One region of the Leclercia pneumoniae genome, then DNA from elsewhere that is predicted to be linked to it. Evidence: riboswitches for the same ligand, from Rfam matches in the RefSeq annotation. Region 1 holds a riboswitch; each other region holds the start of a gene.
What was found. Region 1 has a riboswitch for thiamine pyrophosphate ahead of thiM (hydroxyethylthiazole kinase). Riboswitches for the same ligand answer to the same signal wherever they lie in the genome.
Positions count from the first base shown of each region.

Region 1 (10,106 bases):
GACCACGTGCTCCAGCCCAGGCCCCAGCGCGGCAACAAACGCCAGCGCCAGAACCAGGCTCGGGAAGGAGATAAAGATGTCAGTCACCCGCATCAGTACCGCATCCACCTTGCCGCCAAAATAGCCGGCGGTCACGCCCAGCAGTAGCCCCAGCGGGCCGACCGTGACCGACACCAGCAACACGATATAGAGCGTGATTCGCGCGCCATACACCAGACGGCTAAAGATATCCCGGCCAAATTCATCGGTACCGAACCAGTGCTGGCCATTAGGGGCCACCAGGGCGTTATTGAGATCCTGCACCAGCGGGTTATACGGGGCGATCCAGGGGGCAAATATCGCCACAATCAGCAGCAGCAAGATAATCCCGCCGCCAATCGCGGTAAGGGGGTTGCGTGCCATCTGGCCAAGAAAGCCCACCATGCGTGAAAGTGAACGTTTGATACGCTGGCGGCTTTCAGATTGCCCCGCCCCCAGCGGCGTATCCAGAGAAACGGTCATGATTTCGTCCTCGGGTCAAAGAGTTGATACAGCATGTCGGAGAGCAGGTTGAGCATCACAAAGATTATCCCTACCAGCAGCACGCAGCCCATTACCGCATTCATATCCCCCAGCAGCAGGCTGCCAGTAAGATAGGAGCCAAAGCCAGGCCAGGAGAAGACGGTCTCAATCAGGACGGCCCCTTCCAGCAGCGAACCGTAGGCCAGCGCGACTACGGTTAACAACTGCACCAGGATATTACGAAACGCGTGGTTCCAGATAACCTGCCGCTCGGTTAACCCTTTTACGCGGGCGGTGATAATGAACTCCTGCGACAACTGCGCCAGCATAAAGCTACGGGTCATACGGCTGATGTAGGCCAGCGAATGAAAACCCAGCAGTGAGGCAGGTAGCACCAGGTGGTTAATGGCATTCCAGAATACGGCGCTGTTACCCGCCAGCAGGGCATCGACGGTCATGAGTCCGGTACGGCGCGGGACTAAACCGTCCAGCCCCAGATCCAGACGTCCGGCGCCCCCCACCCAGCCAAGCCAGGCGTAAAACAGCAGCAGCCCCATCATTCCGACCCAGAAAATGGGTGTGGAGTAACCCGCCAGGCTAATAATGCGCACCACGTAATCGGAAACACTGTTGCGCCGCGCGGCGGCCAGAACGCCCAGCGGAATACCCAGCCCTGCGCCGACAATGATCGCCATCGTCGCCAGCTCCAGCGTGGCCGGGAAGACGCGTAAAATATCGTCCAGCACCGGCTTACCGGTCAGCAGCGCATTCCCCAGGTTGCCGTGCAGCAAGTTGTTCAGGTAGATACCAAACTGCGTCAGCAGAGATTGATCAAAACCTAGCTGCTGATAAACCTGCTGATAGGTACTGTGGTCGGCATCCGGGCCCACAATCGCCAGTACCGGGTCAACCGGCATCACCCGACCAATAAAGAAGGTGAGCACCAGCAGGCCAAACAGCGTGATCAGCACCTGAGTCACCCGCTTTGAGAAGCGCCGGGTACGGGAGCCCGACGCGAGGATCGCCACACTCATTGTTCACCTCCGGTTTTATAGACTTCACGCAGGAAGGTGGTGGCCGACGGATGCGACTGGAAGTTTTTCACTTCGTTACGCACCACTACCGAATCCACCATCTGTGACAGCGGGATCAGCGCCGGTATCAGTTGGTCATAGCGCACCTGGATCTGCTGATAGTCGGCAATCTGTTTTTGCGGATCGCGCTCCAGCAGCGCCTTGTCGATCATCGCGTTGAGCGGCTTATCGTAGAAGCTGGTGCGCCAGCCCTGGAAGTTGGTCAGCCGCGCTTCGTCGCTGTTGTCGGGGTTATAGACCAGCGCGCGCAGGCTGGAGTGTGGATGAGGCTCTACGCCGCTCCCCCCACGCCCGACCAGCATGTCGAATTTGCGCTCGCGCATGGCCCCATAAATCTGGTTCCCGGTACCGGTAACGATTTTGGCGTTGATCCCCGCCTGCATCAGGGTGGACTGCACGGCGATGGCAATATTCAGGAAGGGCTGATCCGCCAGCACGCGCAGGGTGGTGTCGAATCCTTCCGGATACCCTGCCTCTGCCAGCAGTTTTTTAGCGCGCGGGATATCCAGCTTATAGCCGGGATCCGGCAGCGTGGAGGGCATCCCCGCCTTGATGGGCCGCTGATGCAGCACGCCGTAGCCCGGCATCAGCGCTTTGTTGATGCCCTGATAATCAATGAGGTAGCGCACCGCCTCGCGCACTTTCGGATTGGCGAAATGGGCCTCTTTCATGCTCATCGCTACGTAGTAAACCGTCCCTTTCTGCACGGCCTCTACCGTTAACTGCGGATCCTTACGCAACGCATTGATATCGGCCACCGCCATATTGTTGGCAATGTCGAGGTCGCCCTTTTCAATCATCAGACGCAGGGTTTGCGACTCCTGGAAATGGCGCAACACAATGCGATTCATTTTAGGCGCGTCTCGCCAGTAGTGCGGATTGCGCTGCATACGCAGCACATCTTTTGCCTGCCAGGTCTCCAGCATAAAGGGGCCAGAACCCGCTTCGTTCGTGGTGAGCCAGCGGTTACCCCAGTCGTTATTCACTTCATGCTGTTGCACGGTTTTGCTGTCGAGCACGCCGAGGTTGCCAAGCGCCCCGAGAGAGTAAATCACCAGCTGCGGGTCATTGGCTTTCGGCAGGACGATTTGCACGGTGTAGGCATCTGGCGCACTCACCTGCTGATCAATATTCTTCTTGCTAAAGCCGTAGGATTTCCACACCGAGGCCTGGGCCAGATTCAGGTGCAGCAGGCGACGCATCGACCAGACGACATCCTCGGCGGTAAGCGGGTTACCGGAATGAAAGGTGACGTTATCGCGCAAATGGAAGGTCAGGGTTTTGCCGTCCGGGGCAATATCCCAGGATTTCGCCAGGGCCGGTTTCACGTTGGTGAGTTGATTCGGATCCAGCTCCACCAGCGAATCATAGAGATTGACCACAATACCCACCACTTCGTTTCCGGTCATCGCCGCCGGATCGAGCGTCAGCAGGTTGTTCATATTCATGCCGATGATGAGCTGATCGGGCGGCGTTTTTGCGTACGCCGCCCCGCTCCCCATCATCAGCGAGAGCGCGAGCAAGCACGCGCCGGCTAAGGGAGATCGTTTCATGTATATATCGCCTGTAGGGTACGTTTTTATTTGTCAGTCGTGGCTGACGGTATTGGCTTCGATATATGCAAAATTAATGTCTTCGCCCAGTCCCGGACGGTTTGGCAGGCTGACCATGCCGTCGTCGTCCATCGGGTCGACCAGGCTGTTGAGGTACGCTGCGGGCTCCTCATAGTCGAGGAAGGGGTGCAATAAACCGCGCTCATACCAGCGGCAGTTTTTGATTGCCCCAATCACCGCCAGGCTTGCCGCCCCGTTGCCATGGACTTCGCAATCCATACCAAACGACTCGGCCAGGTGGGCCACCTTCAGGGTTGGCGTAATACCGCCCACGCCGTTTGACCCGGCGCGCAGAATGTCGCACGCCCCTGCCTTCACCCAGTCGGCACGGCTGTGATGTTTACCGCCCAGGCTCTCCGGCCCGATGATGGGGATAGAGAGGTTCTCTGCCAGCCAGACGTAGGAGGACATGCTCTCCTCTTCCATCGGCTCCTCAAACCAGGCGAAATTAAGCTTTTCCAGCTCTTTACCGATGTACAGCGCTTCGGCCCGGCTATACCAGTGGTAGCCGTCGATCATCAGATCGATATCCGGCCCTACCGCCTCACGCACGGCGGCGCAGGCTTTAACATCCATTTTGGGGTTCGGGGCGAAGGAGACCGGCGGCATCCAGGTGTGTAGCTTGATCGCTTTGTAACCGCGCGCCACCAGTTTTTCGGCAAAGCTGGCGTACTCCTCCGGGGTGGAGAGGCCACCCGGCAGGTCATCACCGCACATGGTGCTGCCGTAGGCCGGCACTTTATCGCGATAACCGCCCAGCAATTTCCACACCGGCATATTCAGTTTGCGTCCAATCAGATCCCACAGCGCCTGTTCAACGAAGCCCAGCGCACGCTCGCTAAGCTGATGGGCGCTGCCGCGCTGCCAGTGCGCCAGGTCCTGCCAGATGCGCTCGCGATTAAACGCATCCTGGCCGATCATCACCTTGCGAAAGAAGGTGTTGACCACAAAAGGGCGCACCACTTCCGGCGGTGCAAACGCGTACCCTTGGGTGCCATCGTCTGCGGTAATCGTCAGCATCGCCATTTTTGCCAGGCTCTCTGGCCCCGGGTGCGAATGCCCGGCGGTGTCAGAGACGCGGCGCGTGGGATACTGGAAGACGGTGACATTGACAGATTCGATTTTCATTTTCAGTCCTTAAAACTACAGAGGTTCAGAGCGACTTTGTATTTTGAAAAGCTGTTTCGAAAGTAACTTTAAGCGCAAAATTCGTCCGCTGCCTTAGACAAATTCCGCTAAGCATCGGCCATTTTTTGGGCATATGCACGGCAACGAGTGACAGTTTTCACAAAAGAAAGGTGAACTGTGATGTCGATCGGGAAGGATGTTTGAATGAAATGAAAAGCAGTTTCGAGCAACCCTCTTCCCGTCGGGAAGAGGGTCTGGAGAGGGGTATCAGGCGATGGTGACCTTGCTGTCCAGGTAGACATCCTGCACGGCGTTGATCAGCTTCACGCCGTCGGCCATCGATTTCTTAAAGGCTTTGCGGCCCAGAATCAGCCCCATACCGCCCGCACGCTTGTTGATAACCGCCGTACGTACCGCGTCGGCCAGGTCGGTCTCGCCGCCTGCAGCACCACCAGAGTTGATCAAGCCAGCGCGGCCCATATAGCAGTTCGCCAGTTGGTAACGGACCAGGTCAATCGGGTTATCGCTGGTCAGCTTGCTGTAGACCCGTTCGTCGGTATACCCGTAATTCACCGCCGTATAGCCACCGTTATTTTCGGCCATTTTCTGCTTCACGATATCCGCACCAATGGTCGCCGCCAGGTGGTTGGCCTGGCCGGTAAGGTCGGCAGATACGTGATAGTCGGTGCCCTCTTTTTTGAACGCATTGTTACGCAGATAGGCCCACAGGACGGTGACCATCCCCAGCTCGTGCGCACGTTCAAAGGCGCTTGAGATCTCTTCGATCTGGCGACGCGACTGTTCAGAGCCAAAGTAAATGGTCGCCCCTACCGCCACGGCCCCCATATTGAAGGCCTGTTCCACGCTGGCATACAACGTCTGGTCATATTCCGTAGGATAGCTCAGGGTTTCGTTGTGGTTGAGTTTCACAAGGAAAGGAATGCGGTGCGCATAGCGGCGCGAGACGGAGGCCAGCACGCCATAGGTGGAGGCCACGCAGTTACAGCCCGCTTCGATCGCCAGTTCCACAATATTCTTCGGATCGAAATAGAGTGGATTAGCGGCAAACGACGCCCCGGCAGAGTGTTCCACCCCCTGGTCTACCGGCAGGATAGAGAGATATCCGGTGCCACCAAGACGCCCGGTGTTATACAGCGTCTGCATATTGCGCAACACCGCAGGCGGGCGGTTGTTATCGATCATCACGCGATCGACGTAGTCGTGGCCAGGCAGGTAGAGGTTGTCGGCTGGAATGGTCATACAACGGTGCTGTAACAGGCTATCGGCATCTTTGCCAAGCAGCTGCGTAATATCAGTCATAACTTTGCTCCCCTATGTGCCGACGTCATGTCGGCGCGTGTCTTCCGGACCCATGTTTTTATGGGCAGGGTAAGCCTGGTCCCGACTGAACATCTTTGCCACTTTTAAGACCGATTTTCAGGACAATCTGCTGGCACGATTCGGGTACGGCAGCGTGACACGCCGCCGTTATGCACTCTCGCCCTACCACCAGGCGTGGAAATGGTGGACCGGGCCGATGCCTTGCCCGACTTCCAGGGTATCTGCCTGGGCCAGGGCGCGGGAAAGCCAGTGCTTAGCCTCCTGTACAGTGCTGGCCCAGTTCTCATGGCGGGGCCGCAAGGCCGCCAGCGCAGCCGAAAGAGTACAGCCGGTCCCGTGCGTGTTTTTGGTGTGTACCCGCGGGGCGGTGAAACGCAGTTCGCCGTCGCGCGTGAATAACCAGTCGGGACTTTCTGCATCATCCAGATGACCGCCCTTCATTAACACGGCCTCGCAGCCCAACGCCCGTAGCGCTCTGCCCTGCTCTTTCATCTCTTGCTCGCTGCGCGCATGGGGAGCATCGAGCAACGCCGCAGCCTCCGGCAGGTTCGGCGTAATAAGCGCGACCTGCGGCAACAATTTGTTACGCAGGGTCGCAACCGCCGAGGGAGAGAGCAGCGGATCGCCGCTTTTCGCCAGCATTACCGTATCCAGCACCACGCTCTTGACCTGATGTCGCCGGAGTTGTTCCGCCACCGCTTCCACAATATCCGTCTCTGCCAGCATGCCGATTTTAGTGGTGTCGATGCGAACATCACTGAAGACCGACTCCAGCTGCGCCGCCACAAAATCGGGTTCGATGCGGTAGACCGACTGCACCCCACGGGTGTTTTGCGCCACCAGCGCGGTAATGACCGAGCAGCCGTAAGCTCCCAGCGCCGAAAAGGTTTTCAGATCGGCCTGGATACCCGCTCCACCGCTGGGATCGGTGCCGGCGATAGTCAGTGCATTAATCCGTTTCATGCCGCCCCCTCCAGGTGCCAGATGGCATCAAGGAACGCAGTGGCGAAGCTGCCGGGCCCCTGGCTTGCCTGAGCGGCTTCGCTTCCGGCACGTTTCATCAGGCCGCAGGCCGCGGCAACGTTATCAAGCCGATCGCCAGGCAGGGCACAGCTGGCCGCCACCACCGCAGAGAGCGCGCAGCCTGTCCCCACTACGCGGGTCATTAACGGATCGCCGCCGGTGACCTCCTTCGTGCGTTGGCCATCGGTGATGTAATCCACCTCTCCGGTCACGGCCACGATGGCGTGCATCTGCCGCGCCAGCGCCTGTGCCGCAGGCAGCGCGCTGCTGGCGGTATCGGTGGTATCGACCCCGCGTCCACCGGCGCTTATGCCGGCGAGGGCCATAATCTCAGAGGCATTGCCGCGAATGGCGGCGGGTTTGAGCGCCAGCAGTTGCTGGCAAAATTGCGTGCGAAACGCCAGTGCGCCTACGGCTACGGGATCTAAGGTCCAGGGCTTACCCGCTGCCCGCGCACTCTCGACGGCCAAACGCATCGCCTGAGCACGGGGCACCGTCAGGGTGCCGACATTGATCAGCAGCGCATCGGCAATCGCAGCGAACTGCTGGGCTTCTTCGGCCTCAATCACCATCGCGGGCGAAGCGCCAAACGCGAGCAGTACGTTGGCGGTGAAGGTTTGCACCACATCGTTCGTCATACAATGGGTCAGCGGTGCGCGGTCGCGGAAGTGGTTAATAAGAAGGTGTTCGGGCAGGTCAGGCTGCATGTTATCGCTCCTGCCTTGCGTGAAGAAGCGATAGCCGTGAAGGGCATCTGACTTCCCTACGCTGGCATTATCCAGATCAGGTGGTACGGGTATTTCTCAGCCTTCACAAAGAAGGGCACCCCGAGTCATTTAAATCATTACGTTGCAATTACTGTGCGTAAATCGCTATTCAGAATACTGCCTCTGCGGCGCTGAAATCTACTGATTTAACGTTTTCGCCTATTTCCGTTGCGCTTAACTGATTTTGTAAAGGTTCGGTAAAACCGTCAATTTGCACCTCATCAGACCACCCGACAACCCCAGGTACCATGCGGGTTTCGCGTACCTTTCTTCTATTTATGTATCCAGTAATAAAACGTTAAACAATTAACCATTGAGCCCCACGAAAAAAGGCTCTATATTGGCCGCGATTTTTGCCACGTTTCTCATTTTTCTTAACTAATGATTCAATCGGGGCCGCCTGACGTGCCGCGGTTGTAGGAGTGATATGATGACGGATAAAGTCCGTATTGATACTTTGAATGCCTCTACTTTCAATAAATCCAACGAGACCTACCTGGCCCGTCAGGCCGAAATGGAATCCAATGTCAGAAGTTATCCGCGTAAACTGCCTTTAGCGATCACAAAGGCGGACGGCGTATGGGTAACGGATGCGGATAATAAAGAGTATCTTGATTGTCTGGCAGGCGCCGGTACCCTGGCGCTGGGTCACAACCATCCTGACGTACTGAAAAGCATCCAAAGTGTTATTACCAGCGGCTTGCCGTTACATACCCTGGATCTGACAACGCCGTTGAAAGACGCGTTCTCTGAATACCTGCTCTCCCTGCTGCCGGGCGAAGGCAAAGAGTACTGCCTGCAATTTACTGGCCCATCCGGTGCCGATGCCGTTGAGGCAGCGCTGAAGCTGGCGAAAAAAGTCACCGGTCGTAGCGGCATCATTAGCTTCTCGGGCGGCTATCACGGCATGACTCACGGTGCACTGTCCGTGACCGGTAACCTCTCTCCGAAAGAAGCGGTTGACGGCATGATGCCTGAAGTTCAGTTCATGCCTTACCCGCATGAGTACCGCTGCCCGCTGGGTATTGGCGGTGAAGCTGGCGTGAAAGCACTGACCTACTACTTCGAAAACCTGATCAACGACGTTGAGAGCGGCGTGCGTAAACCTGCTGCCGTGATCCTGGAAGCCGTTCAGGGCGAAGGTGGCGTGAACCCGGCGCCGGCCGAGTGGCTGCAACGCATCCGTAAAGTGACTCAGGAACACGGTATCCTGCTGATCCTCGACGAAGTGCAGGCAGGCTTTGCCCGTACCGGTAAATTCTTCGCCTTCGAACACGCGGGTATTGAGCCAGACATCGTCGTGATGTCAAAAGCAGTGGGCGGCGGTCTGCCGCTGGCCGTGCTGGGTATCAAAAAGCAGTTCGACGCCTGGGCTCCGGGTCACCATACCGGTACCTTCCGCGGTAACCAGCTGGCGATGGCAACCGGCCTCACCACCCTTAAGATCCTGAAAGAGCAAAACATCGCTGACAAAGTCGCTGCACAGGGTGAATGGCTGAAAGCGAAGCTGGTTGAGCTGCAGAAACGTTATCCGGTTATCGGCCACGTTCGCGGCCTGGGCATGATGATCGGTATTGAGATCGTTAAGCCAAATGAAGCCGCCGATCAGCTGGGTTGCTTCCCGGGCGATGGCGAGCTCTCTGCCCTGATTCAGAAGAAGTGCTTCGAAGCGGGTCTGATTCTGGAGCGCGGTGGCCGTAACGGTAACGTTGTGCGTCTGCTGCCTTCTCTGCTGATCAGCGATCAAGAGCTGAACGTATTCCTGGATAAATTTGAGCAGGCGCTGCTTGCTGCGGGCGTTCGCCCGGCTTAACCGAAGACGAGAGATAAGATGTCAGATGTAAACCCGATTTTGTCGTCCTCGGCGCAAAGCATTGAAGCCTATCAGCAGGCGATTTCGCAGAGCACCGAAGCGGTAAAGCAGTGGCTACAGCAGCCGGAAATGTACAAAGGCAGAACGGTCGCGGAACTGCGTGACCGTATCCAGCTGGATTTCAGCCCGCAGGGGCTGGGCAACGAAGCCGCTATTGCGCGCGCCGTTGAATACTTCCTGAAGGACAGCCTGGCCGTGCATCATCCCCAGTGCGTTGCACACCTGCACTGCCCGAGCCTGGTGGTGAGCCAGGCGGCGGAGATCCTGATCAACGCCACCAACCAGAGCATGGACTCCTGGGATCAGAGCCCGTCCGCCACCATCATCGAGATGAAACTGATCGAGTGGCTGCGTACTCAGGTGGGCTACCAGGCTGGCGACGCGGGTGTCTTCACCAGCGGCGGCACCCAGAGCAACCTGATGGGGCTGATGCTGGCGCGTGATGCTTTCTTCGCGCGTCAGGGCCACTCCATTCAGCAGGATGGGCTGACAGGCGATCTGCGTAAAATTCGCGTTCTCTGCTCCGACAGCGCCCACTTCTCTGTGCAGAAGAATATGGCGCTGATGGGTCTGGGTTACCAGTCCGTACTGCAGGTGAAAACCGACCAGTACGCGCGTATGGATCTGAACGATCTGAAAGCGAAGCTGGCGCAGTGTGAAGCCAACGGCGAGCAGGTGATGGCGATTGTAGCCACCGCCGGCACCACCGATGCAGGGGCCATTGACCCGCTGCGCGAGATTGCTGAACTGGCGAAAGCACAGCAGA
Region 1 is NZ_CP071383.1:2,824,850-2,834,955, forward strand. It holds gene JZ655_RS13765 (ABC transporter permease) at 1-501, opposite strand, end outside; gene JZ655_RS13770 (ABC transporter permease) at 498-1,535, opposite strand; gene JZ655_RS13775 (ABC transporter substrate-binding protein) at 1,532-3,148, opposite strand; gene JZ655_RS13780 (mandelate racemase family protein) at 3,182-4,336, opposite strand; gene fbaB (class I fructose-bisphosphate aldolase) at 4,604-5,656, opposite strand; gene thiD (bifunctional hydroxymethylpyrimidine kinase/phosphomethylpyrimidine kinase) at 5,840-6,640, opposite strand; gene thiM (hydroxyethylthiazole kinase) at 6,637-7,407, opposite strand; TPP riboswitch at 7,444-7,540, opposite strand; gene JZ655_RS13800 (diaminobutyrate--2-oxoglutarate transaminase) at 7,895-9,280, shown strand; gene JZ655_RS13805 (pyridoxal phosphate-dependent decarboxylase family protein) at 9,299-10,106, shown strand, end outside.

Region 2 (10,106 bases), 1.8 Mb from region 1:
CAGCTCAACGTCAGGCGCCAACAAGCGAAAGGCGCAGATGGTCTGCACCAGCTGGCGTTCATCCATAATGGAGGCGGGCTGGATCCCCCCGGCACAGGGGCGCAGGCGCGGAAAGGAGATGGAGTAGCGGCTTTGCCAGTAATGCTGTTGTAGCCACAGCAGATGCTCCGCCACCATATAACAGTCAACTCGCCAGCTGTCGGAAAGACCTGTGAGCGATCCCAGGCCAATCTTGTCGATTCCGGCGCGACCAAGGCGATCCGGAGTCTCCAGCCGCCAGAAGAAGTCCTGTTTTTTCCCTTTCAGATGGTGTTGGGCATAGACCTTCTCGTGGTACGTCTCCTGATAAACCAGCACCCCGTCCAGGCCGAGAGCTTTAAGCTCTGCGTACTCCTCCTGGGAGAGCGGCTGGATCTCCATCTGTAAGGAGGAGAACTGGCGGCGAATGTCCGGGAAATGGCGGCGAAAATAGTCCATGCCCACCTTCGATTGATGTTCGCCCGTTACCAGCAGCAGATGTTCAAACCCCATCTCACGAATCGCGGCGCATTCACGGGCAATCTCCTGCGCATCCAGTGTTTTGCGCTTGATTCGGTTACTCATTGAAAAACCGCAATAAGTGCAGTCGTTGGCACACAAGTTCGAGAGATAGAGGGGCACGTAAAAGCTGACCGTATTGCCAAAACGCTGCCGGGTCAGGCGCTGCGCCCGCTGCGCCATGGGTTCCAGATAAGCATCGGCCGCCGGGGAGAGCAGGGCCATCATCTCTTCACGGCCGGGATGACGTGCCGCTAATGCCCGCTGGACGTCGGCAGCGGTTTTGCTGTGAATACGCAGGCGAATATCATCCCAGTCGAGCTGGCGCCAGCGATCGGTAAAGGTCTTCATCACCGCGCCTCCAGAAAGCCGGTGAGCGGGCTGGTGGCCTGCGCCAGCATACTGCGTGAACCGGGGCCAGACTGACGAGCCAGCAGGCCTGCTTCTACCGCCAGGCGGAAGGCGCGGGCCATCAGCACCGGGTCGTCGGCAACGGCAATCGCCGTATTGACCAGTACCGCATCGGCACCCATCTCCAGCGCCTGGGCGGCATGGCTTGGGACGCCGATGCCGGCATCTACCACCACCGGTACGGTGGCCTGCTCGATGATGATCTCCAGCATCGCGCGGGTCTCCAGCCCCTGGTTCGAGCCAATCGGCGCCCCCAGCGGCATGACTGCCGCACAGCCCGCCTCTTCCAGCCGTTTACAGAGCACCGGGTCCGCGCCGCAGTAAGGCAGCACGGTAAATCCTTGTTTTACCAGCATCTCTGCGGCTTTTAGCGTTTCGACAGGATCGGGTAACAACCAGCGGGCATCCGGATGGATCTCCAGCTTGAGCCAGCTTGTGCCCAGCGCTTCACGCGCCAGCTGCGCGGCAAATACGGCCTCTTCGGCGGTCTTGGCACCGGAGGTATTGGGCAATAGCGTCACCCCGGCCTCCAGCAGCGGGGCGAGGATTGCGTCGCTGTGGTTACGCAGATCCACCCGTTTCATCGCCAGCGTAACGAGCTGGCTGCCGCTTTCGCGGATAGCCTCCACCATCAGATGGGACGAGGCAAATTTTCCGGTTCCGGTAAACAGATGTGATTCAAAGGTTCTATCAGCAATACGTAACATTCAGCCTCCTGCGATGACCTGAAAAAGCAGGATGTGATCGCCTTCGCTCACCTGCTGATGTTCCCACCGCTCGCGCGGCAGGATCTGTTGATTAAGTGCCAGGGCCACGCCCGGCTTAAGCTGACGCAGCTGGTCTAGCAGGGCGGCAACCGTTAACCCCTCTACGCACTGCATCGGCTCATCATTAAACTGAATGCGCATGTTGCCCTCCACAGACGGTGCAGCCCTTGGCGCGCTGCAAGGCCAACTGCCGCCAGCTGCCGGCACGCGCATCGAACAGGCGTAGCGCGTTATGTCCGGTGTTGATTCCGCTAAGCAGTTTGATGGCTTCCAGCGCCTGCAGCGTACCCATTACCCCCACGACCGGGCCAAGCACACCCGCCGTGCGGCAGTTGCGTTCAGGCTCGGCATCGTCCGGCCACAGGCAGCGATAACATCCCTGCGCCCAGGGTGGCGTGAGTACCATCATCTGCCCACCAAAGCCGACGGCACTGGCGGTGATTAACGGCGTATCGAGCGACACGCAGGCAGCATTGATTGCCTGGCGGGTGGACATGTTGTCGGTACAGTCGAGCACCACGTCGGCCAGGGCGACTTCATGCTGCAGGCTCTGTCCGCTTAGCCGCGCCTGGTGCGCGATCAATTCGATATTTGGGTTCAACTGATGGAGCCGTTGACGGGTTATCTCTGCCTTGGGCTGGTTGAGATCGTCAGGGGTAAAAAGGATTTGCCGCTGCAGATTGCTGAGATGCACCTCGTCATCATCGGCAAGCACCAGCGTGCCGACCCCGGCTCCCGCCAGGTAAAGGGCCGCTGGCGCACCTAACCCGCCCAGACCGACAATCAGTACCCGGCTGGCAAGCAGCTTTTGCTGCCCATCAATGGCGATATCCTCCAGTAATATCTGGCGGCTATAGCGCATAAAGTCGCGATCATTCATCGCCCACTCCTGCCAGCTTCAGAAGCTGTGCGGTAACGGCTTGCCAGTCTGCAGCCTGGGTGATGGCGCTTACGACCGCGATACTGCCTACGCCAGTCTCCAGCACCGCCGGGGCGCGCTCGAGGCTAATACCGCCGATGGCTACGGTGGGGTAGTCCCCCAGGCGGGCAATATGGCGAGCCAACTGGGTCAGTCCCTGCGGTGCTGAGGGCATCTGTTTGGTTTGCGTGGGGAAGACGTGGCCCAGTGCGATGTAAGAGGGACGGGCGGCCAGCGCCACGTCGATCTCCATATCATCGTGCGTGGAGACGCCCAGACGCAGCCCTGCGTGGCGAATGGCATTCAGATCGGTGGTTTCCAGATCTTCCTGGCCCAGGTGCACACCATAAGCCTGATGCTTTATCGCCAGCCGCCAGTAGTCATTGATAAACAGGCGGGCATCATAGCGCCGCCCGAGCGCAATGGCGGCCACCACATCGGCCTCTACCTCGTCATCGCGCTTATCTTTAATCCGCAGCTGAAGGGTGCGAACCCCAGCATCCAGCAGGCGCTCAATCCACTCAAGGCTATCGACCACCGGATAAAGCCCTAGCCGGTAGGGCACCGTTGGGAAATCGGGCTGGTACATTATGCCTCCTCTTTTTTGAGGTAGATTTCGCCGCCTTTGGCGCGGAAGGTTTCTGACATGTCTGCCATCCCCACTTCGATGGTCTGCGCGGCAGCGTAGTCACGCACCTCCTGACTGATTTTCATTGAGCAGAATTTCGGGCCACACATGGAGCAGAAGTGCGCCACTTTGCCCGACTCCTGCGGCAGGGTTTCGTCGTGATAAGCGCGGGCGGTGAAAGGGTCGAGCGCGAGGTTGAACTGGTCTTCCCAGCGGAACTCGAATCGCGCCTTCGACATCGCGTTATCGCGGATCTGCGCCCCCGGGTGGCCTTTCGCCAGGTCTGCAGCGTGCGCGGCAATTTTGTAAGTGATAAGCCCCTGTTTCACATCCTCTTTGTTGGGCAAGCCAAGGTGCTCTTTCGGCGTGACGTAGCAGAGCATCGCGCAGCCGAACCAGCCAATCATCGCTGCGCCAATGCCCGAGGTGAAGTGGTCGTAACCCGGTGCGATATCGGTGGTCAGCGGCCCTAAGGTATAGAACGGCGCTTCGTGGCAGTGCTCCAGTTCTTCGGTCATGTTGCGGCGGATCATCTGCATCGGCACGTGACCCGGGCCTTCAATCATCACCTGCACGTCATACTCCCAGGCGATTTTGGTCAGTTCGCCCAGGGTGTGCAGCTCGGCGAACTGCGCTTCGTCGTTGGCATCGCGAATGGATCCAGGGCGCAAACCGTCGCCCAGCGACAGCGAAACATCGTACGCCGCGCAGATTTCGCAGATTTCGCGGAAGTGTTCGTAGAGGAAGTTTTCCTGATGATGGGAGAGGCACCACTTGGCCATGATGGAGCCGCCGCGCGAGACGATGCCGGTGAGGCGTTTGGCGGTCATCGGTACGTAGCGCAGCAGCACGCCAGCGTGAATGGTGAAGTAATCCACGCCCTGTTCGGCCTGCTCCAGCAGGGTATCGCGGAACGCTTCCCAGGTAAGGTCTTCGGCAATGCCGTTCACCTTTTCCAGTGCCTGATAAATCGGGACGGTACCAATCGGCACCGGACTGTTACGCAGGATCCACTCGCGGGTTTCGTGAATATAGCGGCCGGTTGAGAGATCCATCACCGTATCTGCACCCCAGCGCGTAGACCAGACCAGTTTCTCTACCTCTTCTTCGATGGAAGAGGTGACCGCAGAGTTACCGATGTTGGCATTAACCTTCACCAGGAAGTTGCGGCCAATGATCATCGGCTCTGATTCCGGGTGGTTGATGTTGGCAGGGATGATCGCCCGGCCCGCCGCCACTTCGTCACGCACGAATTCGGGGGTGATGTTCTCCGGCAGATGCGCACCAAAACCTTCGCCCGGATGCTGGTGGCGCAGGACTTCACTGCGAATGCGCTCACGACCCATGTTTTCGCGAATGGCAATGAACTCCATCTCTGGCGTGACAATGCCCTGGCGCGCATAGTGCAGCTGAGTGACACATTTGCCTGGCCTGGCTCGTTTTGGCGTCAGCAGGCCAGTGAAGCGCAGTTCATCCAGACCGTCGTCGGCCAGACGCTCGTTGGTGTAATGTGAACTGCGAACAGTCAGCGCTTCGCTGTCGTTACGCGCCTCAATCCATGGCTGGCGCAGCTTTGCCAGTCCCTTCTGTACGTCGATGGCAATATCGGTATCGCCGTACGGGCCGGAGGTGTCATACACCGGTACGGCCTCGTTTTCCTCGAACTGCGGATTTTCTTTGCTGCCACCAATAAGCGTTGGGCTAAGCTGAATTTCACGCATCGGGACGCGAAGATCGGCTTGCGAGCCGGTGATGTAAATACGCTTAGAGTTCGGAAACGCGGTGCCTTCCAGCGTGTCGATGAAGTGTTGTGCTTGTGCGCGTTGTTCGCGGCGGGTCAGTTTAGTTGCAGACATAGCTCATTCCAAAAGTGAAGGACATGGCTTGTCAGACGACGGATGAAGCAAGAGAGACGATCGCCCGGGGGCGATGCGACAGCAGATTGACTCTTGTTCCCTTCGCAGGTATTAGCCTGATCAGGTTCCGCGGATCCCGAATTAACGGTCTCAGCCCGGCTTTCGCTCTGGGCACTCCGACAAGAAAAAGCTTCTGCAGTGCAGAAGCGGTGTAGATAAATTACGCGCTAACGGCTAATAACTCAAGCAGGCCGGGCGATGTGATCTTCGTTGCTGGCGGTCAGATCGTTATCCAGTGCCAGTGCGATCAGCTTATCCTCTAGCGTGAAGCGCTCTTCCAGTGCTTCACCCAGGTCGGACAGCGCCTGCTGAAACTCAAGATAGTTATCATGATCGATAGCGTTCTCAAGCGTGGAATCGTAGTAATCCATTATCTGCTGGGTGTTAGCTTCCAGCTGCGGATAAATTTTGGTGGCGGCTAATACCGGGGTATCGCCTTCCATTTCACCGATAATACGTTCATAAATATTAAAATGACCGTCGGACAGGTAATCCACCAGGCTTTGACAAAAATCATCGAGTGCCTTCTCGTTCAGGCGCATAAACGACTCTTTGCCAGGCTTAATGCCAACCAGATTGTAGTAGGCAACAAGAAGATGCTTGCGCACGTGTAGCCAGCGATCGACCAGGTTATTACTACCTCCAACGCGCTCTGTCAGGCTTTCTAGCTGGTTTAGCATGTTTGACTCCGCAAGGTTAAGATTAAAAGCTGCCCACCCAAAAATGTAATGATAATGTTACCAACATGCCTGTGAAGCGAAGGTAGTGCAATAGATATGGATCGTATTATTGAAAAATTAGATCGCGGCTGGTGGATCGTCAGCCATGAACAAAAATTATGGTTGCCTGCCGGGGAATTACCACACGGTGAGGCAGGAAATTTCGATCTTGTGGGGCAACACGCACTGCAGATCGGCGAATGGCAGGGCGATCCTGTGTGGTTGATCCAACAACATCGCCGTCAGGATATGGGATCGGTTCGTCAGGTGATTGATCAGGATGTCGGCCTGTTTCAACTGGCGGGACGCGGTGTGCAACTGGCGGAATTTTATCGTTCACATAAGTTCTGTGGCTACTGTGGGCATACCATGCAGCCGAGCAAAACCGAGTGGGCAATGCTCTGTAGCCACTGCCGCGAGCGCTACTATCCACAGATTGCGCCGTGCATTATTGTCGCTATCCGGCGGGAAGACAGCATCCTGCTGGCGCAGCATGCCCGTCACCGTAACGGAATACATACCGTGCTTGCCGGGTTCGTTGAAGTGGGCGAAACCCTGGAGCAGGCGGTGGCGCGTGAAGTGATGGAGGAGAGCGGGATCACGGTTAAAAATCTTCGCTATGTCACCTCGCAGCCGTGGCCATTCCCCATGTCATTGATGACCGCGTTCATGGCTGACTATGACGACGGTGAGATCGTGATTGACCCGAAAGAGCTGCTGAACGCCAGCTGGTATCGCTATGACGATCTGCCCTTGTTACCCCCAGCGGGAACGGTGGCGCGTCGGCTGATAGAAGATACCGTGGCAATGTGTCGGGCCGAGTATGAATGACGTGATACACTGAGGCCATGACGCTTAAGGAACTGCAACAATGACCGAACTGAAGAACGATCGTTATCTGCGTGCGCTGCTGCGCCAACCCGTTGATATCACCCCGGTATGGATGATGCGCCAGGCTGGCCGTTATCTGCCAGAGTACAAAGCCACCCGTGCTCAGGCCGGCGATTTTATGTCGCTGTGCAAAAATGCCGAGCTGGCTTGCGAAGTGACCCTCCAGCCGCTGCGCCGCTATCCGCTTGATGCTGCGATCCTCTTCTCGGATATTCTGACCATTCCGGATGCGATGGGCCTTGGCCTCTATTTCGAAACCGGTGAAGGTCCACGCTTCTCTTCTCCGATTAAAAACAGAGCCGACATCGATAACCTGCCCATCCCGGATCCGGAGCAAGAGCTGGGTTATGTGATGAACGCAGTGCGAACGATTCGTCGTGAGCTGAAGGGGGAAGTGCCCCTGATTGGCTTCTCCGGTAGCCCGTGGACGCTGGCGACCTACATGGTAGAAGGCGGTAGTAGCAAAGCCTTTACCCTGATCAAAAAGATGATGTATGCCGATCCGTTAGCCCTGCACGCACTGCTCGACAAGCTGGCGAAGAGCGTCACCCTCTATCTCAATGCGCAGATTAAAGCGGGTGCCCAGTCGGTGATGATTTTCGATACCTGGGGCGGCGTGCTTACCGGTCGTGACTACCAGCAATTCTCGCTCTATTACATGCACAAAATTGTGGATGGCCTGCTGCGTGAAAACGAAGGTCGTCGCGTACCAGTAACTCTGTTTACCAAGGGCGGCGGACAGTGGCTTGAAGCCATGGCGGAGACCGGTTGTGATGCGCTGGGCCTCGACTGGACCACCGATATCGCCGATGCGCGTCGTCGCGTGGGCGACAAAGTCGCGCTACAGGGCAATATGGATCCTTCCATGCTCTATGCGCCGGCTGCGCGTATTGAAGAAGAAGTGTCGACTATACTTTCTGGTTTCGGCCAAGGTGAAGGCCACGTCTTTAACCTCGGCCACGGTATTCATCAGGATGTACCGCCTGAGCATGCAGGCGTATTTGTGGAGGCGGTGCACCGGCTTTCTGCGCAGTATCATATTTAAGGAGTGGTTATGGATCTCGCGTCGCTACGCGCTCAGCAAATTGAACTGGCCTCATCAGTGATTCGAGAGGATCGTCTGGATACGGATCCTCCGCAGTACATTGGCGGGGCAGATGTCGGATTTGAGCAGGGTGGCGAAGTGACGCGGGCGGCGATGGTGATACTGAAGTATCCGTCGTTAGAGCTGGTGGAGTACAAGGTTGCGCGTATTGCCACCACCATGCCCTATATTCCGGGCTTCCTCTCTTTTCGCGAATATCCCGCGCTGTTGGCAGCGTGGGAGCAACTCTCACAAAAACCTGACCTGCTGTTTGTAGATGGACATGGCATTTCCCACCCCCGTCGCTTAGGCGTCGCCAGTCATTTTGGCCTGCTGGTCGATGTCCCCACTATCGGAGTCGCGAAAAAGCGCCTGTGCGGTAAGTTTGAGCCGCTCTCTGCCGAACCGGGCGCCCTGGCACCGTTGATAGACAAAAACGAACAGCTGGCATGGGTCTGGCGCAGTAAAGCGCGCTGCAATCCGCTGTTTGTGGCAACCGGGCATCGGGTCAGTACCGACACCGCCCTGGCATGGGTACAGCGCTGCATGAGAGGCTACCGTCTGCCCGAGCCGACGCGCTGGGCGGATGCCGTGGCATCAGGCCGTCCGGCATTTGTTCGTTGGCAGGAAATTCAGCCCTGATTCAGGTACACTGCGGCTAATTTCCGATTAGAGATCTCATCATGTTACAAAACCCGATTCATCTGCGCCTTGAGAAGCTGGAGAGCTGGCAGCACGTCACCTTTATGGCCTGTCTTTGCGAGCGCATGTATCCCAACTACGCCGTATTCTGCAAAGAGACGGCGTTTGGTGAGGGGCAGATCTATCGCCGCATCCTCGACCTGGTGTGGGAGACGCTGACGGTGAAAGATGCGAAGGTGAATTTTGACTCTCAGCTCGAGAAGCTGGAAGAGGCGATTCCTGCGGCAGACGACTACGAAGTCTATGGCGTCTATCCGGCTATTGATGCCTGCGTGGCATTAAGTGAACTGATCCACTCCCGCCTAAGTGGCGAAACGCTGGAGCATGCCATTGAGGTCAGTAAGGCCTCTATCACGACGGTTGCGATGCTGGAGATGACCCAGGAAGGGCGTGAAATGACCGACGAAGAGCTCAGAGCGAACCCGGCGGTTGAGCAAGAGTGGGACATTCAGTGGGAAATTTTCCGCCTGCTGGCAGAGTGCGAAGAACGCGACATTGAGCTGATTAAAGGTCTGCGCGCAGACTTGCGTGAGGCGGGTGAGAGTAATATTGGTATAAATATTAACCAGTGAGACAACAAAACGTGATTTAACGCCTGTTTTGTCATGCCTGCACTCTTCCCTTCTGCCCCCCGTCTGGTCTACATTTGGGGGGCGAAAATAAGTGGCTATCGGTGCGTGTATGCAGGAGAGTGCTTTTTTGGCATTTTCGTCGCACTCGATGCTTAGCAAGCGATAAACACATTGAAAGGATAACTTATGAACAAGACTCAACTGATTGATGTAATTGCGGACAAAGCTGATCTGTCTAAAGTACAGGCTAAAGCTGCTCTGGAATCCACCCTGGCTGCAATTACTGAGTCTCTGAAAGAAGGCGATGCTGTACAACTGGTAGGTTTCGGTACCTTCAAAGTGAACCACCGCGCTGAGCGTACTGGCCGCAACCCGCAGACCGGTAAAGAGATCAAAATCGCCGCTGCAAACGTGCCGGCTTTTGTATCTGGTAAAGCACTGAAAGACGCAGTTAAGTAAGACGCGTGGCAGTGAACAGTTTTAACGAAGGGGCGGTTTCGCCCCTTTTGTCTGTCTGGCGCCAGGCCCTGGCTCTGGCAGGCGTGCTGTTGCTCTCTGCCTGTAGTCGCGACGCCTCTCTGCCGGCCTTTACCGCCAGCGGATATGCCGATAATCAGGGGGCAGTGCGTATCTGGCGTAAAGATTCAGACGACGACGTTCACCTGCTTTCCGCTTTCAGCCCCTGGCATAGTGGCAGTACCACAACCAGCGAATACCGCTGGCAAGGTGATACTCTCGCCCTTATCGAACTGAACATTTACAGCGCCACCCCGGAACATGTGCGGATACGTTTTGATGACCGCGGCGAGCTGAGCTTTATGCAGCACGAAACGGGGGGGCAAAAGCAGCAACTCTCCAGCGACCAAATCGCGCTCTACCGTTATCGTGCCGATCAAATCCGTCAGACCAGCGATGCGCTGCGTCAGGGGCGCGTGGTGCTGCGTCAGGGGCGCTGGCATA
Region 2 is NZ_CP071383.1:208,505-218,610, forward strand. It holds gene thiH (2-iminoacetate synthase ThiH) at 1-888, opposite strand, end outside; gene thiG (thiazole synthase) at 888-1,655, opposite strand; gene thiS (sulfur carrier protein ThiS) at 1,656-1,856, opposite strand; gene JZ655_RS00990 (HesA/MoeB/ThiF family protein) at 1,840-2,595, opposite strand; gene thiE (thiamine phosphate synthase) at 2,588-3,223, opposite strand; gene thiC (phosphomethylpyrimidine synthase ThiC) at 3,223-5,118, opposite strand; TPP riboswitch at 5,199-5,307, opposite strand; gene JZ655_RS01005 (Rsd/AlgQ family anti-sigma factor) at 5,361-5,858, opposite strand; gene nudC (NAD(+) diphosphatase) at 5,955-6,728, shown strand; gene hemE (uroporphyrinogen decarboxylase) at 6,769-7,833, shown strand; gene nfi (deoxyribonuclease V) at 7,843-8,514, shown strand; gene JZ655_RS01025 (YjaG family protein) at 8,556-9,146, shown strand; gene hupA (nucleoid-associated protein HU-alpha) at 9,333-9,605, shown strand; gene JZ655_RS01035 (DUF1481 domain-containing protein) at 9,617-10,106, shown strand, end outside.
Region 2: linked by a shared signal. The riboswitch ahead of thiC (phosphomethylpyrimidine synthase ThiC) and the one ahead of thiM (hydroxyethylthiazole kinase) in region 1 are both predicted to bind thiamine pyrophosphate.

Region 3 (10,106 bases), 2.1 Mb from region 1:
ATGCTCGATCTGCCGATCAAAAAATTCATTGTGCCAAATATCATTGGCTGCCTCTTCTGGCCGCCATTCTACTTCTTGCCTGGCATTCTGGCCGGAGCGGCTATCGATATTCCTGCAGGTCAGGATAGCGGCGGCTTTAAGTGGTTACTGCTGGCAACGGCATTGCTGCTTTGGCTGGCGGCCTGGCTCTGCTGGCGTCTTTGGCGCAGCACCAGGGCTAACGTCGATAAGCTGAGCGCCTGGCTGCCGCGATCGCGATTACTGTGGCTGGCACCCCTGCTGCTGGGCGTGGCGGTGGTGGCGCTGGTGGCGCTTATTCGCCACCCGCTGATGCCCGTCTATGGTGAGATTCTGTTGAAGGTCGTGAGCCGTTAACCGCGCGCAATGCCCAGCAGATGCGAGGCGCTGGCGTCGCCGCTAAGCAGCACGCGGGTCTCACCGTCCCAGGCGATACGCCCGTCAGCCACGACTATCGAACGTCTGGCGATGCGGGCCGCATCTTCCACGCTATGCGACACCATCAACATGGTGAGCTGCTGACGCTCGCAGACCTCTTTGACCAGCAATAGCATCTCCTGACGCAGAGCAGGATCGAGGGCGGAAAAGGGTTCGTCCAGCAGTAATATCGGCTGTTCTCGCACCAGGCAGCGCGCCAGAGCAACGCGCTGGCGCTGCCCCCCGGAAAGCTCTCCTGGCAACCTGTCTAACAGATCGCTAATGCCCATCTGGCCGGCGATGGCCGCAAGTTTGCGCTGTTGATCGACATTGAGCTTCAGGCCAGGGTGCATCCCCAGCCCGATGTTCTGCCGAACGCTCAGGTGGGTAAATAGGTTGTTTTCCTGGAACAGCATCGACACCGGGCGCCGGGAAGGGGGCGTCCAGGTGTGATCGCGGTTTTCTATCAAGATTGTCCCGCTGGCGGGCTGCAGAAAACCGGCGATCAGATTGAGCAGGGTGCTTTTCCCCGCACCGCTTGGGCCGAGAATGGCAACCGACTCTCCCTGCGGCACAGAGAGAGTAAAACGCATCGGCAGGTGCTGGTAAAGCCAGGTCACATCAGTCAGTTTTAGCATCACGCCCCGGAAGTTTTTCAATAACGGTAAACAAGGCAAAGCAGAGCATCAGGAGCAGAAGCGCCGTAACGGCTCCGTCCTGGCTGCGATAGGAGCCAATCTGCTGATAGAGCCAGAACGGCAGGGTGCGGAAATCGTCATTGCCAAACAGTGCCACCACCCCAAAATCACCAATCGAGAGTACGCAGGCAAAGGCCAGCGCCTGCGCCAGTGGGCGTTTCAGGGCGCGCAGTTCCACCACCTTTAGCCGTTGCCACCCCTGCATCCCTAATGATCCGCAAAGCAGCGTATAGCGGGCGCTGAGGTCGCGCATCGGGTTTTCCAGAACCTTGAGGGCATAAGGGATGGCCATCAGCGCATTGGTAAAGATGACAATGCCGTCCGCCGAGGCGGGTAGCCCGACGGTGCGGGTAAACAGCAGGAAAAAGCCGGTCGCCAGTACGATGCCGGGCATCGCCAGAATCAGCATGCCGCTCAAATCCAGCAGCTGTCCTGCGGCGGTGGCCTGCCGGGCATAGAGCTCACGGCTGCTCCAGAGGAGCATCATGGTCAGGATCACGCAGAGCAGGCCGGCGCCTGCGGCAATGCGTAGCGAGGTCGTTAACGCCTGCCAGAGCACCGGCTGTTGCAGCACGCTGAAAAGATTCCCGTTAAGGCCATCCACCACGACCGCCAGTAGCGGCGGCAGCAGCAGCAGCAGTGCCAGCGTAATCAGCAGCGCGTCTGTCAGACGGCTACGCAGGCTGTCCTGGGGATCGCGCCAGCCGCTGAGCTGACTTGTGCCTACGGCGAGGGCTTTGCCCAGACGCTGGCTCAGTAAGACCAGAGCCAGACAACAGACCATCTGAATGATCGCCAGCAGCGCCGCCCGGCCAGGATCATAGTCATAGCTCAGGGCCTGGTAGATAGCCAGCTCAATGGTAGTAGCCTGCGGCCCGCCGCCGAGTGAGAGCACAGTGGCAAAACTGGCGAAGCAGAGCATAAAGATTAGCGCGGCAGTAGGGAGGATCTGGCGGCGTAGCCATGGCCATTCAACAAAACGGAAGAAGGACCAGCCGCGCATATTGAGCTGGGCGGCAAGCTGGCGTTGCTCGCCGGGAATGTTCTCCAGCGCCTGTAAGAGCAGGCGGGTGGCCATGGGCAAATTAAAGAAGACGTGGGCCAGTAAGATCCCCTGCAAGCCATAGGGAGAGAAGCGCCAGTTCAGCCCGATCGCTGCACAAATTTGGGCCAGCCAGCCCTGACGGCCATAGACGCTGAGTATGCCAAACACGGCGACCAGCACGGGCAGTATCAGCGTCATGGCGCACAGGCGCAGCAGGGCTTGCCTGCCGGGAAAACGACGGCGATACAGCGCACGCGCCAGCAAAATGGCGGGCGCGACGGAGAGCAGGGCTGACAAAAAGGCCTGCCAGAATGAGAAGCGTACGACGTGCCATAAATAACTGTCGTGCCACAGCGCAGAGACGTCGGCGTCGGGCGCACTGAACCATAGCGACAGAAAGGCGCCCAGAGCGACAGCCACCAACAGCGTGGCGGCCGTCAGCCCCGGTATGAGCCAGCCCGCGATTAACGGCTGACGGCGCGTTGCCATTCACTTACCCAGCCAGCACGCTTATCCGCAACCTGTTGCGGGGTGAACTCCAGCGTATTTTTCGGTTTGACCAGGCTATTAAAGCCCTCAGGCAGCGCAACATCGGTCACCGGGTACATCCAGTTACCGGTCGGGATTGCCTTCTGGAAGGCCGGCGAGACCATAAACTTCAGGAACTGCTCTGCCAGTTCTGGCTGTTTGCTGGCTGCGGTGCGGGCAGCCACTTCCACCTGCAGGTAGTGTCCTTCTGCAAAGTCAGCGGCAGCATAGTTCTCTTTTTTCTCTTCGATGATGTGATAGGCCGGGGAGGTGGTATAGCTCAGCACCAGGTCCCCTTCTCCTTTCAGGAAGAGCCCGTACGCTTCGCTCCAGCCTTTAGTGACGGTCACCGTTTTGGCAGCCAGTTTTTGCCAGGCTTCCGGGGTTTTATCGCCATAGACTTTCTGCATCCACAGCAGCAGACCGAGACCCGGCGTGCTGGTGCGGGGATCTTCATAGATCACGCGCCATTTTTGATCGCTTTCAACCAGCTCTTTCAGGCTCTTCGGTGGGTTTTGCAGTTTGGTTTTGTCGTAAACGAAGGCGAAGTAACCATAATCGAAAGGCACAAAGGTGTCATTTTTCCAGCCACCCGGCACAGTCACTGCATCGTTTGGGACATTACTTTTGGCAAACAATCCGGTCTGGGTGGCCGCATTGAGCAGGTTGTTATCCAGCCCCAGCACGACGTCGGCTTTGCTGTTTTTACCTTCCATGCGCAGCCGGTTGAGCAGGGAAACCCCGTCTTCCAGCGCCACGAACTTCAGTTCACAATTGCAGTCGGCTTCAAAGGCTTTTTTGACCACCGGGCCAGGGCCCCAGTCAGCGGCGAAGGAGTCGTAGGTATAGACCGTCAGCACGGGTTTAGCGAAAGCAGGCAGCGCCAGCAGGGCCAGCAGGGGAAGAGCTTTTTTTAACACTTTGCACCTCAATGTTGAGTGGCAAAGGATTTTGAGTGACAGCCTCAAATCCCTTCGCCGGCGTTATCCGGATCAGGTTCGACGGGTATTTTCTCAGCACACGCTTTCGCGCAGCACCCCGTTGAGAACGGCAGTATTGTAATGATTTGGTGAATATTACGAAAGTGTTATGGCTCCGGCGGCGCAAACCACGCCGATTTAAAGTCAAACCAGCCAAGCGTGTTCATCCGCAGACCACGCATACTGCGCTGACCCTGAATCATCAGCCAGTGGTGAATAAGCGGTACCATCGCTTGCTGTGCCAATAGATGCTGGCACCACACCGCGAGGTTCATCTCACCCGCCCGCCACTTGGCGGCGTCTTGCTGCCAGTCGCGGGGAATGCAGTTTTGCAGCAGCGGCACCTCATACAGGTGCGAGAAGAGCGAGAAATCGAGCGGCAGAGTAAAGTTCACGCTATTTAGCCAGATATCGCTAACGATATCGCCGCGATGCCACTCGTCATAATCCACTTCCACTATTTCCAGTTTTACCCCTTCGGCGGCCAGCATAGCGCTCATCATTCTGCCGATGACCCGGTGTTCAACGTGTTCACGGTAGTAGGTCAGGGTAATGCTCTCAAGACCTGCAGGTTTTTCGCCACATCCCGGCCGGGCATGGTGCCAGCGAGGCAGCAAGCCCCAGGCGGGGAACCAGTAAGTCTGGTACTGCGCTTCCGCCTGATAGATCAATTTAGCGGGAGAGAGGATCTGGTTGATCCACTGACGGACCTCCTGGCTGGCACCGCGTCGGGATCGCGCGTCGAAGAGCAGGTAATAGCACCCCTCTTCCAGACGGCTCTCTACCGCTTTCTCCCCTTCGGTCGGCCCCTCAAGCGTCAGCCCTGGACTCAGCTCTTCACTGATATCGGGTAATACCCAGACGTTTACTTCATCGATCAGCGCGCGATAGCCAAAGTAATCGTCAAAGGCCTGAATCTTTAACTGATTATTGTTATTGCGCACCACCGCATAGGGGCCTGTCCCCACGGGTTGGCTGGCAAACTTAGGCATCGATTCCCATTCACGCGGCAGAATCATTGAGGGGACGTAACCCAGCAGCCACGGCAGCCAGCGGTCTGGTTCAGAGAGGTGAATATCCAGCGTCCACGCGGTAGGAGACTGAACGCTAACGATGTGGGAATAGAGCGGCAACATTCTGGCGCGCTCGAGCGAGGCAATCACGTCGCTCATCTCCAGTTCACGGCCATGATGAAAATGGATGCCGGGCCGTAAAAAAAAGCGCCAGTGAAGGGGGGCAATCTGCTGCCAGTGATGCGCGATATCGGCTTCCAGTTCCCCGTTTTCCTCATTTATGCGGGTTAGCCCGCTGAAGATTTGCCGCGCCATGTGGGTCTCGGATCGACGTAATGCGCTACCCGGCAACAGGTTTTTCATTGGCCGATAGTAGAGGACGCGCAGGATATGCTTCCCCTGGCGGAAACTGCGGCCCAGATGAGAAACCAGCATCTGCCGTACCGCAGCTTTATCGCCGACTAACTGCACCAGTTGATCGATCCGATCCTGCTCCAGTAGGTCTTCGGCCCGCTGTTGCTGTAGCGCTAGGCCGGTATACAAAAACGTGAGGCGCGAGCGTTTACCGCGTCCGGCTTCGGCCTCCCAGTTCAGCCAGCCCTGCTGCTGCATCGTATTGAGCAGGGTACGCATATGGCGGCGCGAACAGTTAAGCAGCGCGGCCAGTTCACTGAGGGTAGTATCCTGGGTCTGGCCTTCACAGCATTGCCACAGGCGGATGAATTGTTGTTGCAGGCGACCAGAGGCCATAAAAGAGGAACTCCTGACAAAAAATCAGCAATTTATTAATCCCTATATTAAGCCAATAATTCTCTTCGATGAAGCGAGGAGGTGAATATGAGGAAGTCGACCGCACGTCAGTTTTTCCAACAGTACTTTGCCGCGACAAAGGGAGTGTCCTGGCTGGCCCGCCAGTGTGAAGCACAACGGTTCAAAATACTGGAAGAGTTGATGCAGTGGGACGTTACAACGCCGACTTCTGAACGCTGACTCGCCTCGATCATGTGTGACTGAGTATTGGTGCTAATCACCACGCCAGCAGTTATTATCTGCTGGCTTTTTTCATTTCTTTTGCGCTTAAGGATAGGGTCATGCTCTGGTTAATGACGATGGGTCGCCGCCTCAACGGTGTCTATGCCGCGTTTATGATAGTGGCGTTTATGATGGGCGTCGCCGGCGCGCTGCAGGCTCCGACCTTAAGCCTGTTCCTGAGTCGTGAAGTCGGGGCGCAACCTTTCTGGGTAGGGTTGTTCTACACGGTCAATGCCATCGCCGGGATTCTGGTCAGCCTGTGGCTGGCGAAGCGCTCCGACAGTCAGGGCGACCGGCGTAAATTGATCCTCTTCTGCTGCGCCATGGCCATTGCTAACGCACTGCTGTTTGCATTTAACCGCCATTACATGACTTTGCTTACCTGCGGGGTTCTGCTGGCGGCGCTGGCGAACACCGCCATGCCACAGCTCTTTGCCCTGGCCCGTGAATACGCCGACAACTCCGCGCGGGAAGTGGTAATGTTCAGTTCGGTGATGCGTGCTCAGCTCTCGCTGGCGTGGGTAATCGGCCCGCCGCTGGCCTTTATGCTGGCCCTCAATTACGGCTTTACCGCCATGTTCTCCATCGCGGCGGCAATCTTCGCCATCAGTCTGGGGCTTATCGCCTTTGCGCTGCCCTCTGTCGCTCGGGTAGAGCAGACGGTGGATACCCCGGTGTCTCAGGTGAGCGGCTGGCATAACAAAAATGTCCGCCTGCTGTTTATCGCCTCGACGCTAATGTGGACCTGTAACACCATGTATATCATTGATATGCCTTTGTGGATCAGCAGCGATCTGGGTTTGCCGGATAAGCTGGCGGGTATTTTGATGGGCACGGCCGCGGGGCTTGAGATCCCGGCCATGATCCTGGCGGGATATTACGTAAAACGCTTCGGTAAACGCCGAATGATGACCCTTGCCGTGGCGGCGGGGGTGATGTTTTACGTGGGGTTAATTCTGTTTCATAGCCGTGAGGCGCTGCTGGCGCTCCAGCTGTTTAATGCCATTTTTATCGGGATCGTTGCCGGGATAGGGATGCTTTGGTTCCAGGATTTGATGCCCGGCCGGGCGGGCTCGGCCACCACCCTGTTTACAAACAGCATCTCTACGGGGGTGATTATGGCGGGGATGATCCAGGGCGCTCTGGCCCAAAGCTACGGACATGCAGCGGTTTACTGGACGATTGCGGCTATTTCGGTGGTGACCTTAGCGACCACCTCTCGGGTGAAAGATGTCTGACCGTGATTAAGCGGTTCGGGAAAGAATAAAAACAGGATGGCGGTTCTTATTAAGGGAATAATGAAGAGCCGTAAGTAAATAGAGTATTTAACGGTTAAAAAAACGACGAGCCATTATTATTGTTGATACCTGTGCAGGGCGTGAGGCTAGCGGAGGGGGAAATATCTCCACTAGCCTTGACTCTTTTATTAACAACGACCGGCTTTCCTGGAAAGCGCATCACAGGTGGTATTACTGGTACCGTTATTAGTGCCGGCACAAATCGCATCGGATACCGTATCTTCAGCGCCTAATGGAATCACGCCATATAATTTTGCCGCGCCGACTTTGGTTACGTAGCAACGGTGGGCCGTGTTATTGACGGTGGCGACGAAATTGGTTTTAACCCCTTTTTTGTCGACATTTGAGATGGTTACCTTGCTGGCGTCGACATTCAGGGCAAATGACGCCGCATCTTTCATCTCTTTCTCTGTTACGGCCGGACTCATTCCGCAACCGGCTAAAAGCAGAGTCGATAATATGATGGCGACAAAATGACGTTTATTCATGGTAGTGCTCATTGCAAATTATCATGTCCGCCAAGTATAAGCGTTATTAATATTAGAGCCTGTTGATTTTGATCATTAAATAAGGTGCTTTGAATCTGGGTTTATTATTTATTATGAGGTCGGGATGGCGTTATTTATATGCGGAAATAATGATTATTTTATTCTGATAATTATTATCTATTTATATTTTATTAAAGGGAAAGGTAATACAGGGAAGGAAAAACAGGGAAGGAAAACAGGCCCGCCAGACGCGGGCCTGTTTTTTAGCTCATAAACGCAGGCTGTTTGTTCTCGTAGGCGGAGATTGCCTCTTCATGCTGTAACGTCAGGCCGATGCTGTCCAGGCCATTGAGCATGCAGTGGCGGCGGAAATCATCAATCTTAAAGCTGTAAGATTTTTCGCCCGCCTTCACCACCTGAGCTTCCAGGTCCACCTCAAAGGTGATCCCCGGCTGCGCTTTCACCAGTGCAAACATCTCGTCTACCTGCGCATCGCTCAGGGTCACCGGCAACAGCTGGTTGTTAAAGCTGTTGCCATAAAAGATGTCGGCGAAGCTGGGGGCAATAACCACTTTGAAACCGTAATCGGTCAATGCCCATGGCGCGTGCTCACGTGAGGAGCCGCAGCCAAAGTTTTCACGAGCCAACAGGATGGAAGCCCCTTTGAACTCCGGAAAGTTCAGCACAAATTCCGGGTTCGGCACTTCGCCTTTGTCATCGAGGAAACGCCAGTCGTTAAACAGGTGCGCGCCAAAGCCGGTGCGGGTCACCTTCTGTAAAAACTGCTTTGGAATGATGGCGTCGGTGTCGACGTTGGCCGCGTCCAGAGGGACAACCAGGCCCGTATGCTGGGTAAATTTCTCTGCCATGATTGTCTTCCTTATTTCAGGTTGCGGATGTCGGCGAAATGGCCGGTAACGGCGGCGGCCGCTGCCATGGCCGGGCTGACCAGGTGCGTGCGTCCACCGCGACCCTGACGGCCTTCGAAATTACGGTTGCTGGTAGAGGCGCAGCGTTCACCTGGGTTAAGACGGTCGTTGTTCATGGCGAGACACATAGAGCAGCCAGGCAGACGCCATTCAAAGCCGGCGTCGATAAAGATCTTATCCAGACCCTCTTCCTCCGCCTGCGCTTTCACCGGGCCAGAGCCAGGGACGACCAGCGCCTGAACGCCCGGTGCCACTTTGCGGCCTTTGGCGATCTCTGCCGCGGCGCGTAAATCTTCGATGCGCGAGTTGGTGCAGGAGCCGATAAACACCTTATCGATCGTCACCTCAGTTAAGGGTACGCCCGGCTGTAAGCCCATATAGGCCAGCGCTTTCTCGGCGCTAGCGCGTTCAACCGGATCGGCAAAGGAGGTGGGATCCGGAACCGCGTCGTTCACGGAGATAACTTGCCCCGGGTTAGTCCCCCAGGTGACCTGCGGCGCGATCTCTTCGGCCTGCAGAGTTACCACGGTATCGAAGGTGGCGCCGTCATCAGTCTTCAGCGTCTTCCAGTAGGCAACCGCCTCGTCATAATGCTGGCCTTTTGGCGCATGCAGACGCCCTTTCACATAGTCAAAGGTGGTTTGGTCCGGCGCGACCAGGCCCGCTTTGGCACCCATTTCGATAGCCATGTTGCACAGGGTCATACGTCCTTCCATGCTCAACGCCTGGATGGCATCGCCGCAGAACTCTACCACGTGACCGGTGCCGCCAGCGCTGCCGGTTTTACCGATGATCGCAAGGACAATATCTTTTGCGGTAATACCAGGGGCAGCCTGACCTTTTACCTCAATCTTCATGGTCTTCGCGCGTCCTTGCTTCAGGGTCTGGGTCGCCAGAACATGTTCGACTTCAGAGGTGCCGATACCGAATGCTAACGCGCCAAATGCGCCGTGGGTGGCGGTGTGGGAATCGCCGCAGACTATGGTCATGCCCGGCAGGGTGATACCCTGTTCAGGGCCCATCACGTGCACGATACCCTGGTAAGGGTGGTTCAGATCATAGAGCTCTACGCCAAACTCGTTGCAGTTTTTGATCAGCTCCTGCATCTGAATCCGCGCCATCTCACCGGACGCGTTGATGTCTTTCGTCTGGGTGGAAACGTTATGATCCATGGTCGCGAAGGTTTTACCCGGCTGGCGCACTGGACGATGATGAGCACGCAGGCCGTCAAACGCCTGCGGTGAGGTCACTTCATGTACCAGATGGCGATCGATATAGAGCAGCGGGGTTTCGTTCTGCGCTTCGTAAACCACGTGAGCATCATAAATTTTTTCGTACAACGTCTTCGCCATGATTACACCCCTTCAGCGACATAGCGGGCAATGATATCGCCCATTTCTTCGGTACTGACTGCCGCGTTACCGCGGGCTAAATCGCCTGTTCGCACCCCCTCTTCTAAGGCGCGGTTAATGGCATTTTCAATGGCGGTTGCCGCATCATTTGCATCCAGGCTGTAGCGTAACAGCAGCGCCAGGGAGAGGATCTGCGCAATAGGGTTAGCGATGTTTTTACCCGCGATATCCGGCGCCGAGCCACCAGCAGGCTCATACAGGCCAAAACCTTCTTCGTTCAGGCTGGCAGAGGGCAGCATACCCATCGA
Region 3 is NZ_CP071383.1:682,558-692,663, forward strand. It holds gene JZ655_RS03195 (DedA family protein) at 1-375, shown strand, start outside; gene thiQ (thiamine ABC transporter ATP-binding protein ThiQ) at 372-1,073, opposite strand; gene thiP (thiamine/thiamine pyrophosphate ABC transporter permease ThiP) at 1,057-2,667, opposite strand; gene thiB (thiamine ABC transporter substrate binding subunit) at 2,643-3,626, opposite strand; TPP riboswitch at 3,658-3,757, opposite strand; gene sgrR (HTH-type transcriptional regulator SgrR) at 3,794-5,449, opposite strand; gene sgrT (glucose uptake inhibitor SgrT) at 5,537-5,689, shown strand; gene JZ655_RS03225 (sugar efflux transporter) at 5,791-6,969, shown strand; gene JZ655_RS03230 (hypothetical protein) at 7,158-7,430, opposite strand; gene leuD (3-isopropylmalate dehydratase small subunit) at 7,781-8,386, opposite strand; gene leuC (3-isopropylmalate dehydratase large subunit) at 8,398-9,798, opposite strand; gene leuB (3-isopropylmalate dehydrogenase) at 9,801-10,106, opposite strand, start outside.
Region 3: linked by a shared signal. The riboswitch ahead of thiB (thiamine ABC transporter substrate binding subunit) and the one ahead of thiM (hydroxyethylthiazole kinase) in region 1 are both predicted to bind thiamine pyrophosphate.